Linked DNA regions of Methylomonas sp. 11b. The protein of the gene in region 1 interacts with the protein of each later gene in a pairwise test. Links are inferred from orthologs where the notes say so. Each region holds a gene or a part of one and is shown on either strand. Other genes may lie near its edges.

The links.
Region 2: the proteins of secD (region 1) and pheT interact in binary tests that used the Escherichia coli proteins (3 or more experiments, as listed by UniProt). The link is inferred for Methylomonas sp. 11b from one-to-one orthologs.

Annotation. Positions count from the first base shown.
Region 1 is NZ_KI911557.1:4,573,865-4,580,519, forward strand. The notes cover bases 3,346-6,292. They hold secD (protein translocase subunit SecD), read right to left. Parts: upstream 5,770-6,292; coding sequence 3,922-5,769; downstream 3,346-3,921. Other genes in these bases: METH11B_RS0122040 (bifunctional tRNA (adenosine(37)-C2)-methyltransferase TrmG/ribosomal RNA large subunit methyltransferase RlmN), read right to left, coding at 3,346-3,366; ndk (nucleoside-diphosphate kinase), read right to left, coding at 3,346-3,772; yajC (preprotein translocase subunit YajC), read right to left, coding at 5,845-6,195. Outside these bases: METH11B_RS0122025 (YfgM family protein), read right to left, coding at 1-163; hisS (histidine--tRNA ligase), read right to left, coding at 197-1,483; type IV pilus biogenesis/stability protein PilW, read right to left, coding at 1,503-2,264; more of METH11B_RS0122040, read right to left, coding at 2,254-3,345; more of ndk, read right to left, coding at 3,341-3,345; asd (archaetidylserine decarboxylase), read right to left, coding at 6,304-6,655. UniProt on the Escherichia coli protein: Part of the Sec protein translocase complex. Interacts with the SecYEG preprotein conducting channel. SecDF uses the proton motive force (PMF) to complete protein translocation after the ATP-dependent function of SecA.
Region 2 is NZ_KI911557.1:5,405,627-5,411,911, forward strand. Bases 1-3,050 are described here. They hold pheT (phenylalanine--tRNA ligase subunit beta), read left to right. Parts: upstream 1-362; coding sequence 363-2,738; downstream 2,739-3,050. Other genes in these bases: pheS (phenylalanine--tRNA ligase subunit alpha), read left to right, coding at 1-347; ihfA (integration host factor subunit alpha), read left to right, coding at 2,741-3,037; METH11B_RS0125835 (MerR family transcriptional regulator), read left to right, coding at 3,021-3,050. In the rest of the region: more of METH11B_RS0125835, read left to right, coding at 3,051-3,374; METH11B_RS0125845 (phosphotransferase), read left to right, coding at 3,713-4,795; METH11B_RS0125850 (hypothetical protein), read left to right, coding at 5,501-6,163.

The DNA.
Region 1 (6,655 bases):
GCGAGGCTTGGTTGCGTTTGTCCAGTTGGTGGTTTTGCCAAAGATTCCAGCCGCTCACCAATACTATTGCGGTGACAACACCGGCGATCAATGAAGTCTGATTGGCTTCCCACCATTTTTTCAACTGTTCCAGCTGTTCTTCTTCGGTATCGTAAATTGCCACGGTAGTTCTCTTCTATTCTCAGGTTACAAGGGATTATTGGCTGTGCCAGTCTTGCAGGGTTTGCAGGAGTTGGTCGTGATTGTGCGTGCTTTGTTCAGCGTCGATACGCAAGGGTTTCAAGGCCACTTCGCCGCGTTGGGCTTCGTCGTCGCCGATGATGATGGCGTACTCTGCACCTGATTTATCGGCTTTTTTAAACTGACTCTTGAAGCTGCCGCCGCCGCAATTGACTTGCAGTTTTAAGCCGGGAATCGCATCGCGGATGCGCTCTGCCAAGCGCATGCCGGCCACTTCGGCACTGGTGCCGACGCGTATCATGTAAACATCCGTGGTACGTTCGACCGGTACGTTATCCAGCAACTCGAGCAGGGCCAGGATGCGCTCCATGCCCATCGCAAAGCCGATGGCATGGTTGGCTTTGCCGCCCAATTGTTCGATCAGGCCGTCGTAGCGGCCGCCGGCGCAGATGGTGCCTTGCGAACCCAAGTGCTCGGTGACCCATTCGAATACGGTCTTGCCGTAATAATCCAGGCCGCGCACCAAGCGGGTATTCAACTGGTAGGCGATGCCCAGGTCGTCCAGCGTGGCTTTCAGGCTATTGAAATGCGCCAGGCTTTCTTCGCCCAGGTGCTCAAGCAACACCGGAGCCTGTTGCAGCATGGCCTGCATGTCGGGGTTTTTACTATCCAGAATGCGTAGCGGATTGGTTTCCAGGCGGCGCAAGCTGTCTTCGTCCAAAACCGCCAGATGTTGTTGGAAATAGTCGACCAGTTTGCCGCGGTAGGTCAGACGTTCTTCGCTGGTACCCAGGGAATTGATTTGCAGTTCGACTTTATCGCGAATCCCCAATTGCTTCCACAGCCGGTCGGTTAGGGCGATGATTTCCGCGTCGATATCCGGGCCCGGCATGCCATAGGTTTCCACGCCCAGTTGGTAGAACTGCCGGTAACGGCCTTTCTGCGGGCGCTCGTGACGGAACATCGGTCCGTAATACCACAAGCGGTGGCTCTGATTGTGCAATAAACCGTGTTCCAGACAGGCGCGCAAACAGCCGGCGGTGCCTTCAGGACGCAGGGTCAACGAATCTCCATTGCGGTCGTCGAAGGTATACATTTCTTTTTCGACGATGTCGGTGACTTCGCCGATCGAGCGTTTGAAAAGCTCGGTTTTTTCGACGATGGGCAGCCGGATTTCCTGATAGCCGTATGCGCCCAGTACTTGTCTGGCCTGGCCTTCCAGCCACTGCCAATAAGGCGATTGCTCGGGAAGGATGTCGTGCATGCCGCGGATGGCTTGGATAGCCTGTTGTTGTTTTGCCATGATCTTGTTTGCTGCCGGATTATTTGCTGATCGCGGTTTTTACTTGTTGAGCCTCTTTGGAAGCCGGAAATGAGCTAATCAATTGCTCGCGGTATTCTTCGGATACTTTGCTGTTGCCCAGCGCCCGTTCGGTTTGAAACGCTATCCACAGCGTTTCCGGGGTATGTTTGGCGACACCCAGGTAGCGTTCCAGAAAAGCACGGGCCGACATAAACTGGCCATTCTGATAGCTGATGCGTTGCATCTCCTGCAAGGCCGGCGAATAGTCCGGTTGAGATTGCAGTGCTTGACGAAAATACTCTTCGGCGTGCTGCATGTCGTTTTGTTTTGCATGGCAAACGCCCAAATTGGTCAGCGCGAACCAGGGCCGGCTGTTCATCGGCGAGGCCATGGATTCTTGCAGCAGGGCGATGCCTTTGTCGAATTTGCCTTGCTCGCACAAAAAACGCCCGTAGTTGTTCTTGATGCTGAAGTTGTCCGAGTCTTTACTCAAGGCTGTTTGATAGCTCTCGCTGGCCGCTTCGGTTTGTTTGATACGCTCGTAGAATACCGCCAGCGCGTTATGGGTTTCCGGGTTGCTGGAATCCAGTCGCACTGCGGTTTCCAGCTTTTCCTTGGCGACTTCGAGCATGCCCATATCCAGATAGCGGGCGCCCATCTGTAAATTGAGCTTGGCTTTTTCGGCATTGCTCATCGTGTCGCGGGTCTCCGGCAGTAAGCCGCAGGCACCCAGCAATAAACCGATCAGCACTAATCCGCGCGCTGTTCGCCTATTGGCCATGCGAAAGTCCTTGCGCTTGCAGCTTTAAATGTCTGCGGCTCTTATCTTGTACTTGACCGACCAATTGCCCGCAAGCTGCGTCTATGTCTTCGCCGCGGGTCTTGCGGACGGTGGTGACGATGCCGGCATTATGCAGAATATCGCGAAACTTCAGGATAGCGGCGTTACTGGAGCAGCGATAGTGCGATTGCGGAAACGGATTGAAAGGAATCAAATTCAGTTTGGACGGCACGGTTTTCAATAATTTGACCAGGGTGCGTGCATCTTCGGGGCTGTCGTTGATGCCGTCCAGCATCACGTATTCAAACGTAATGTGTTTGCGCGGACCTGTTTTGGCGTATTCGCGGCAGGCCTCCATCAATTCTTTCAGCGGATATTTGACGTTGATCGGCACTAGTTGGTCGCGTAATGCGTCATGCGGAGCATGTAACGATACGGCGACGCTGACATCACAGACTTCGTTCAGGCGTTTCATCGCCGGCACAATACCGGAGGTGCTGATGGTGACGCGGCGTTTGGACAGGCCATAGCAAAAGTCGTCCATCATTAAATTCATCGCTGCCACGACATTGTCGAAGTTCAGCAGAGGCTCGCCCATGCCCATCATCACCACATTGGTGATGCGGCGTTCCGGCCCCAGTCTTTGTTGCGCCAGATAGAGCTGGCCGATGATTTCGGCGGTGGACAGGTTGCGGTTGAAGCCTTGTTTGGCGGTCGAGCAAAAGGTGCAGGCCAGTGCGCAGCCCACTTGTGAGGACACGCACAGGGTGGCGCGGCGTTCTTCGGGGATGTAAACGGTTTCCACCCGATTGCCGCAGTGCATCTGTACCGCCCATTTGCAGGTGCCATCGGACGCCAATTGTTCGGCAACGATTTCCGGGACTTTGATCTGGCAGTGTTCTTTTAAATGACTGCGCAGCGATTTGCTCAGGTTGGTCATCTCGTCGAAATCGGAGATGCCTTCCTGATAAATCCATTTCAGCACCTGAGTGGCGCGAAACGGCTTTTCGCCGAGCTCGACAAAAAAGGCTTGCAAGCCTTTTCTGTCGAAATCCAGCAGATTAATCAATGCTGGCTTAGCGGATACGGTCGCAGAGTTCATCAGCAGAGAAGAAGTAAGCGATTTCTCTCGCAGCAGATTCCGGTGCATCGGAACCGTGTACGGCGTTTTCGTCGATGCTGACCGCGAAGTCGGCGCGAATGGTGCCGGGAGCGGCTTCTTTAGGATTGGTGGCGCCCATCAATTCACGGTTTTTCAGAACCGCATTTTCGCCTTCCAATACTTGCACAACGACCGGGCCGGAGGTCATGAAGCTGACCAAGTCTTTGAAAAAGCCGCGTTCTTTATGCTCGGCATAAAAGCCTTCGGCTTGCTCTTGGCTCAGTTGCAGCATTTTGGATGCGACGATGCGCAGGCCGTTTTTTTCGAAGCGGCTGACAATTTCCCCAATCACATTTTTAGCGACTGCATCAGGCTTGATGATTGAGAAAGTACGTTCGATTGCCATTGTGTAACTCCAGTGAGGATAGTGATTGAAAAATTAATTACGCATTATATCTTGTCAGGCAGGGTGTTGAGAAACGCCCTGCCGAATAGTGCTTTTCCGAAACGGCTGAATAGGCCCGGTTTGTGCTGCGCCGAGCCTCAATTTTTTGGCTAGATGGAAATTTTATCGGTGCGATGATCGTTGCCGTAGAACCAGTTGACCAACATCCGGGTGCCGGTAACCGCAGTAAATACCGAAGTGGCAATCCCAATCATCAGGACCAGCGCGAAACCCTTAACCGGGCCCGTGCCAAAGCCGAACAATAATACTGCGACGATGAAGTGAGTCACGTTGGAGTCGAGAATGGTCGCAAACGCTTTTTCGTAACCGACGTAAATACTGGCCTGCCGGCTCAAGCCATTACGCAGTTCCTCGCGGATCCGTTCGTTGATCAGCACGTTGGCGTCCACTGCCATACCCACAGTCAAGACGATACCGGCCATGCCTGGCAAGGTCAGGGTGGCTTGCAAAACGGACATGATGGAGATCAGCAGTACGACATTGAACAACAAAGCAAAGTTGGCGATCAAACCGAACGCGCGGTAATAAGCGACCATGAAAAACACGACCAGCAGGAAGCCGGCGGTAATCGACATCATGCCTTGATCGATATTTTCCTGACCTAAGCTGGGGCCGACTGTGCGTTCTTCGACGATTTCAACCGGAGCGGCCAAGGCGCCGGCTCTGAGTAATAAGGCCAAGGTGCGGGCTTCTTCAGGGCTATCCAGGCCGGTGGTTTGGAAGCGTTTGCTGAAACTGTCGCGGATGGTGGCGACGCTGATGACTTTTTCGACTTTTTCCTTATGTTGGACTTTCTCGCCGTTAACGACCCGGGTTTCGGATTTGTATTCGATGAACACCACCGCCATCGGCTTGCCGATATTTTCCTGGGTCATCTTGCCCATCTTCTTGGCGCCGACGCCATCCAGCGTGATGAATACGGCAGGTGAACCGTCTTGATCCAAGCCCGATGACGCATCGGTGATCTGGTCGCCAGTCACGATAACCGAACGTTTCAACAGCACCGGAGCGCCGTTTTTGTCTTTATACAAACGGCTGCCGATAGGTTCGTGACCGCCCAGGGCCGACTGCACATCATGCTCCACGTCCACTAAACGGTATTCCAGTGTTGCTGTGGTGCCTAACAATTCTTTCGCGCGGGTAGTGTCTTGTACGCCGGGTAATTGCACGACGATGCGGCTGTCGCCTTGTTGCTGAATGATAGGCTCGGCTACGCCCAGTTCGTTCACCCGGTTACGCAGCGTGGTAATGTTTTGGCCCAGCGCCGCCTTCTTGATTTCACGCAGGTTGCGTTCGGGAATGTTTAACGTAAATTCATTCGGACCGCTTTCCACTAGATCGAGGGTGCGGAAGTCTTTGTTGAGTACTTCCGTGGCGGCAACTCTGGATTCTTCGTTAGGCAGCACGACTTTGATGCCGCCAGCTTCCTTCGAAACTGATTGATACCGAACTTTTGCATCGCGGAAGGCCGAGCGAATATCGTTGGTATAGCGCTCTTCCGCTTGTTTCAGCGCGCTGTCCATATCCACTTCCAACAGGAAATGCACGCCGCCGCGTAAGTCCAAGCCAAGATGCATAGGGTTTGCACCGAAAGCGCGCAGCCAAGCAGGGGTGGCAGGCGCTAAATTTAAGGCGACTGTCGCTTTGCCGGACATTTGTTCGCGCAATATGTCCGCCGCTTTCATTTGTTCGTCGGTATTGTTGAAGCGCGCCAGAATTTTGCCGTCGGCAAATTCGAAGCTTTTCAGCGTAAAACCAGCGTTTTTGATGCTGGCGGCGACTGCGTCAGCCTGAGACTGCTGCAATGGCGTCGGGCTAGACGAAGCCAATTGCACTGCCGGGTCGTTGCCATAAAGATTGGGCAACGCGTAAATCGTACCAACCAACAGCACGAAAATTACTAGGATGTTTTTCCAGACAGGGAAATGATTTTGCATGGTTATTCCATTAAAAGCAGTGACAGCCAGGCTGTTGCGAATAAAAGCGGGGGATATCGCAGGGTTAAAGCAAACTTATTCTTTGGTTCTTTTGCTGTTCAAGGTTTTGTAAGTACCTTTTGGCATCATGTTGGCGATGGCATGGCGCTGTACCTGAATAAAGCTGTTATCGGATACTTCCAGTTTGACGAAGTTGTCGTCCAGTTCGGCCACTTTACCTAGAATGCCGCCGGTGGTGACCACTTCCGCGCCTTTACCCAACGCAGCCAGCATTTGTTTTTGTTCCTTGTTGCGCTTGGATTGTGGGCGGATGAACAGGAAATAGAAAAATATCAGAATGCCCAACGGGAACAGCATGCCTTCAAAACCGGGTTGTACGGCGGTGGGCGCTGTTTGGGCCAGCGCATCAGAAATCAAGAAACTCATGGTAATCCTCTTATTGTTATCGTCGTTTTAATGGTCCGGCCGGGCGGACAGGCGCGCATTATGCCACACTAGCAGTGCTTATCACATTACGCAGTCGATTTGCCCGGTTTATGCTAGCGTCCGGCCGATGGCTTCGCCCAGTTGTACCGCTTTGCCGGCGGTCAAGTCTTCATTCCAGGCGGTTTTTTCTTTACCGAACAAGACGATAATGGTTGAGCCCATATTGAACCTGCCCATTTCCACGCCTTTTTCAAGCGTCGGCGCGTCTTCTTGATAACGCCAAGTTCTGGGTGCGCTGATGCTAGGTGGCGTTACTACACCGTGCCAGACGGTTTCGACGCTGGACACGAAAATCGCGCCCACCAGAATCAAAGCCATTGGTCCGGCGTCAGTGTCAAAAATACAGGCTACACGTTCGTTGCGCGCGAACAGATTCGGTACGGCGCCAACTGTGGTGTTA
Region 2 (6,285 bases), 830 kb from region 1 along the record:
AGGGCGTCATTTTTGAGTTTCTGCGCGCCTTCTTCGAAAAAGAAGTCAACGTGCGCTTTCGGCCTTCCTATTTTCCGTTCACAGAGCCGTCTGCCGAATTCGATGTGTCCTGCGTCATGTGCGACGGCAAAGGTTGTCGCGTCTGTAAACAAACGGGCTGGCTGGAGGTCGGCGGTTGCGGCATGATTCACCCGGAAGTATTCAAATCGGTCGGTATCGATAACCAAGTTTATTCGGGCTTTGCCTTCGGAACCGGTGTCGAACGTCTGGCGATGATGAAATACGGCATCAACGACCTGCGGATGTTTTTCGAAAACGATTTGAAATTTTTACAACAGTTTAGGTAACGGTGGAAAATAATCATGCAAGTCAGTGAAGCCTGGTTAAGAGAACTAGTCAATCCGCCTGTCGCCACTGCCGAATTAGTCGTGCAATTGACCATGGCCGGTCTAGAAGTCGATGCCGTGACGCCGGTGGCAGCTGAATTTTCCGGGGTGGTGGTCGGCGAAGTACTTTCCACTATTCAACATCCAAACGCCGATAAACTTAGGGTTTGTCAGGTCAATGTCGACCAAGCTGAACCCCTGCAAATCGTTTGTGGTGCCAGCAATGTCAGGCCCGGTTTGAAAATTCCGGCAGCATTGATCGGTGCGGTGTTGCCCGGCGATTTCAGAATAAAAGAATCCAAGCTGCGCGGCGAATTGTCGTTCGGTATGTTGTGTTCGGAAAAAGAATTAGGCTTAGCGGTCAGTTCCGATGGTTTGATGGAATTACCGGCTGATGCACCGGTCGGTGTCGATATTCGCGACTATTTGACGCTGAATGATAACGTGATCGAGTTGGGCTTAACACCTAACCGTGCCGATTGCTTGAGCGTCGAAGGCGTTGCCAGGGAAGTGGCGGTGCTAAACAATCTGCCGTTCCAGGCAACGGCGTTTGCTGTTATCGAGCCGCAGCACCAACAAACCTTGGAAGTTAAGGTTGAAGCGACAGAAGCGTGTCCGGTTTATCTCGGGCGTTTGATCAAAAATATCAATCCCGCTGCGGTCACGCCAATGTGGATGCAGGAGCGTCTGCGCCGCTGTGGTATTAGAAGTTTAAGTCCGGTTGTTGATGTTACCAACTACGTCTTGATTGAACTGGGTCAACCGCTACATGCTTTCGATGCCGATAAACTGAGCGCACCTATCGTGGTTAGACGCAGCCGGGCCGGCGAGTCCTTGGCTTTACTGAACGACCAAACCATAGAATTGGATGGTGACGCCTTAGTCATTGCCGATCAAAAACAAGCCTTGGCTTTGGCTGGGGTGATGGGTGGCAAGGATAGTGCGGTATTTGGTGAGACTCGGGACATATTTCTGGAATGCGCGTTTTTTACACCGATTAATGTAGCCGGCAAGGCTCGTCAATTTGGTTTGCACACTGATTCCTCACATCGCTTTGAAAGGGGTGTGGATTTTAATTTGCAGCGCCGTGCCATAGAACGCGCGACACAACTGATCATCGAGATTGCAGGCGGCAGCCCGGGGCCAGTTCAGGAAATTACTGCTGTTGCGGCGCTGCCACCCAGAGAGCCAGTCAAATTGCGTAGTCAGCGTATCGCCAAAGTATTGGGTATCCAGTTCGGCGACGATGAAGTGCATGCGCTATTTGAAGGATTGGGTATGCAGGTTCAAGTAGTCGAAAACGGTTGGGAAATTACCCCGCCAGGCTTTCGTTTCGATATTGCCATCGAAGAAGATTTGCTGGAAGAAATCGGCAGAATCTATGGATATAACAATCTACCTAGCAGTAGTTTGTTGATGCGCTCTGAGCTTGGCAAAGCACCTGAGGCACAGTTGCCATTGGCGAGATTGCAGGATTGCTTGGTAGATCGCGGTTATCAGGAAGCGATTACCTACAGCTTTGTTGATGAAGCGATGCAAAATGCCGTCGCGCCTGGCGAAGAATTTATCCGGATTCAAAACCCTATATCCTCCGAGCTGGCTGTCATGCGCACTACGCTGTGGTGCGGTCTATTGAATGCGGCTTTGTACAACACGAATCGTCAACAGAGTCGTGTGCGCCTTTTTGAAGCCGGGTTGCGGTTTTTCTATGAAGACGGGCACATTCAGCAACGGAAAATGTTATCCGGTGTGGCCTTGGGGACGGTTAACGCCGAGCAATGGGGCGAAAAAGCCAGAAAGCTGGATTTCTTCGATCTGAAAGCCGATGTCGAAGCGTTATTCGGTTTAACGGGTATTACAGCGGAGTTTGTTGTCTATCAACATCCAGCATTACATCCCGGTCAAACCGCGCAAATCAAAAATTCAAGCGGCGAAGCAATAGGCTTATTAGGTATGCTGCATCCGACGCTGGAAAAACAATTAGGTTTCGATAGCCCGGTATACTTGTTCGAGCTGGAGCAGGAAGCCGTATTGAAACGGAAGGTTCCGAAATTCAGAGCGCTATCTAAATTTCCTTCGGTACGCCGCGATATGGCTTTGTTAGTGGAGGAGGCCGTATCGGCTACCGCAATTACCAGGGTTATTCAAGAATGTCGCGAGACGGCGATACGCGAAATATCGATCTTCGATATTTATCGCGGACCTGGCGTAGCCGAAGGTTATAAGAGTGTCGCGTTAGCTTTAGTCTTGCAGGATTTTACACAAACGCTTACCGACACAGAAATTGATGCTATATTTCGCAAAGTGCTGGACACTTTAGCGGCTAAACTGAATGCAAAATTGAGGGAGTGATTGTGGCATTAACCAAAGCAGATATTGCAGAGAAATTGTTTGAAGACCTCGGTTTAAACAAACGCGAAGCTAAAGAAATCGTAGAGTTGTTTTTTGACGAAATTAAAAAAAGTCTGGAGAGCGGTGAGCAAGTAAAAATTTCCGGGTTCGGTAAGTTCGAATTGCGCGATAAAAGCGGTCGTCCGGGCAGAAATCCGAAAACGGGCGAAGAAATTCCTATCACTCCAAGACGTGTGGTGACTTTTAGAACAGGGCAAAAATTGAAAGCTCGAGTAGAAGCGTATGCTGGAACCCAGTAATAACAACGAATTACCGGTTATTCCGGCCAAGCGATATTTTACGATTGGCGAAGTTAGCGACCTCTGTGCGGTAAAACCCCACGTATTGCGTTATTGGGAGCAGGAGTTTACCGAACTGAGTCCGGTGAAGCGCCGAGGTAACCGTCGCTATTACCAGCGTCACGATGTGTTGTTGATTCGACAAATTCGCGCTTTGTTATACGAGCAAGGTTACACGATAGGTGGAGCGCGTGCTCATCTGGCGAGTGGCAGCGCCAAGGAAGATAGTCTTCGCACCAAGCAACTTATTCATCAAATGATAGGCGAGTTGGAAGATATTTTGGAGCTACTGAAATAGCCTTTCTCGAATAATGTGATATTATTACTAGCCCGCTCTGCTGGATGGGCATTGATATAACGATAAACTTCGGGGCGTAGCGCAGCCTGGTAGCGCACTTGTCTGGGGGACAAGGGGTCGTGGGTTCGAATCCCGCCGTCCCGACCAAGTTTTTTGAGATTGAATATTGCATAGCCCGCAAGTTACTTGACTTGGCGGGCTTTTTATTGCTTGAAAAACTATGGGAATACACAGGATTTTGATAATTAGTTAATTACTGTTTGATCGATGAAATTAAATTGAATGAATACGGCTGCTAATATTTCGATTTATCAAATATTTGAGACTGGCTTAATCCGATGTTGAACCGTTTTAGAAACCATATTGTCGTGCATCACCCGGATCAATTATCCCGACAATGGGCGCAACGTATTGTTAACCGATACGCAACCAGTGCCAAAGTCAGTGCAGTAGATATTCAATCCGTCAATATTGGCACATCGACGCGCTTGCGGCTTACGGTAAATCATGACGCCATCGGCGTCGTTCCAAGTCGATGGTTTGTAAAAACGCCGTCGCTGGCAATTAAGTCCAGAGCGATTACCACTATACCGCTTTTATTGCATAAGGAAGTTCATTTTTATAATTCGCTTTCTCAGGGTGTGCCGGTGAATTTGCCGCAAATATTAGCGGCTGAGAGTCAGTTAGGACGCGGTACTACATTGGTAATGACGGACCTGGACGAGCTGGGTTTTAGGCCCGGGCTTGCCGCCGACGCTCTGTCTTTGGAGCAAGCTCAGCGGGTGGTCGAAAAGTTAGCCGGTTTTCATGCTCACTATTGGGGTAATGCCAGGCTGCTGAAAACGCATCGCTGGTTAAACGGTTTTAGTCACAATGTCGAAAATCATATGGGTACCTTACTGGCTGTGCCGTTGATGAAGCGTGGCCTTGAGCGCGCAGGGCGCTTGGTGCCCAGCCAATTACATCGATCCGCACTGCACTATGCTGCGGATCGGCGGCGAATCACCAGGATCTTGGCAGCCGGCGTGCAGACCCTGGTGCATCATGACTGCCATCCAGGCAATCTATTTTGGAATCACTCTGAGCCGGGCTTTCTGGATTGGCAATTGGTACGGATGGGGGAGGGTGTTAGTGATCTTGCTTATTTTTTAGCGACATCGCTGAAGCCGGAGTCCCGGCGCGCTCATGAAAAACAATTGCTAAAGCTATATTTGACGTCGTTAGCTAGTCACGGGATTGGCGGCTTGGATGAAGAGACGTATTGCCAACGATATCGCGCTCATTTGGTATATCCGTTCGAAGCGATGATTGTTACCTTGGCTATAGGAGGTATGATGGAGCACAATAGCAATTTGGAGTTAATTGCGCGCGTTTCAGCGGCAGTTGACGATAACGATAGCTATGCTGCGTTAGCCCTATAAACTTTTTACCTGCGTTTCTGGCAGGTAGTTGTATGATGAATTTGATGTGGGAATAGGCTCGAGACTATTCGGAGGAAATTTTGAGAGTTAGAATCTCATCTCGATAAGGTGAGATATATTTTAGCTGGCTTATAAACCCACAATTATTTTAAATAACTATTGAACTTATAATTTAATGCTACAGAGTTTGTAGCTATGAGAAAGTCTACAAGGATTTTTAATCTCCATCTTGCTGCTTTTTTGCAAGAAGAAAATAAAAATGGTGCCGAGGAGAGGACTTGAACCTCCACAGGGTTACCCCTACTAGCACCTGAAGCTACAAGAATTTCTTTTCAACCAACTAGAAAGCCAGTTTTAAAGCCATTCACCAGCAGGAAGAGACTATATGTTGTTCCTTCCCTCTGTGCCAAGAGTGTGCCACGACGAACTAACTACTTCAAGCCTGTTTTTTCCGCATAAGATAGAAAGGTACTCCAGGTAAATAAAAAGTAAGTGTATAACTTAAGACATAGAACGCTTTTTATTCCCGATTTTTTTAAAAAAAGTATTTTCACATCTATAAATACTAAATATAAAAATAATTAATAATATTTATATATTTAAAAGCATTTTATTTATATTAAAAAGCCCGTAGCCATTAGTGTATACGGGCTTTTTTTTGCCTGAAATCGTGCTTATTTTTTATGAAAATATCTTGGTGAAAATATGGAAAATAATTTGAATGTCATTAGTGCCTTAATATTTATTTTAAAGCAAGTTGAATGTAAAAAAATAATAGCAGCGGAAAATGCAAATACATTTTCAGGTAGGAGAAAAGAGGATAGCGAGCGCAATGATAGGCATTATAATATGCTTAAAGACTGTGGCTTAAAAACACACATAGCAACCCGTAAAGACTTAGAAATGTTAATAAAAATTGTTTTAGAAACAGGTGTTTCAGGAAGAAAAGCTCTAAAATCTTATTCAGATGAGAAAAAGAAAGGTATGTTATGGAAAAAGACTGTAGCACGAAAAAAAATAGGCAAGGTATTTAAAGAAGTATTAAAGTCATATGAAGAAACATATTTAATTAAAAGCCTAAAAGAAAACCATATATATAACTTTAGAGCAATCATAAAGAACACTTTAACAGGTGCATTAACCGAGCTTTCAAAACAAATTTCATTATTACATAAAATAAATTCTAATAATGAAGAAAACCAAAGACTAAGGAATATGATTTCAATTCAAATTGAAGCTTTAGGTGAGCCAAATATTGACTGGGAAAAAGTTAAAGAACTTAGAAAGCAAAACTACACAACAAGAGATCTAGCTGCTATATTTGGCTGTTCGCCATCAAGCATAAGCAAGTATGCCAAGCTTTCTTAACTATTGATATAGTTATATTAACGCGTAAAAACGCGCTTTTTTGTACACTAGTGCACAAGGTTCGCACACATGTTAGCCTTACAATAGGCTATGTTTTAAGGCTCAAAAACACGGCAATGCGC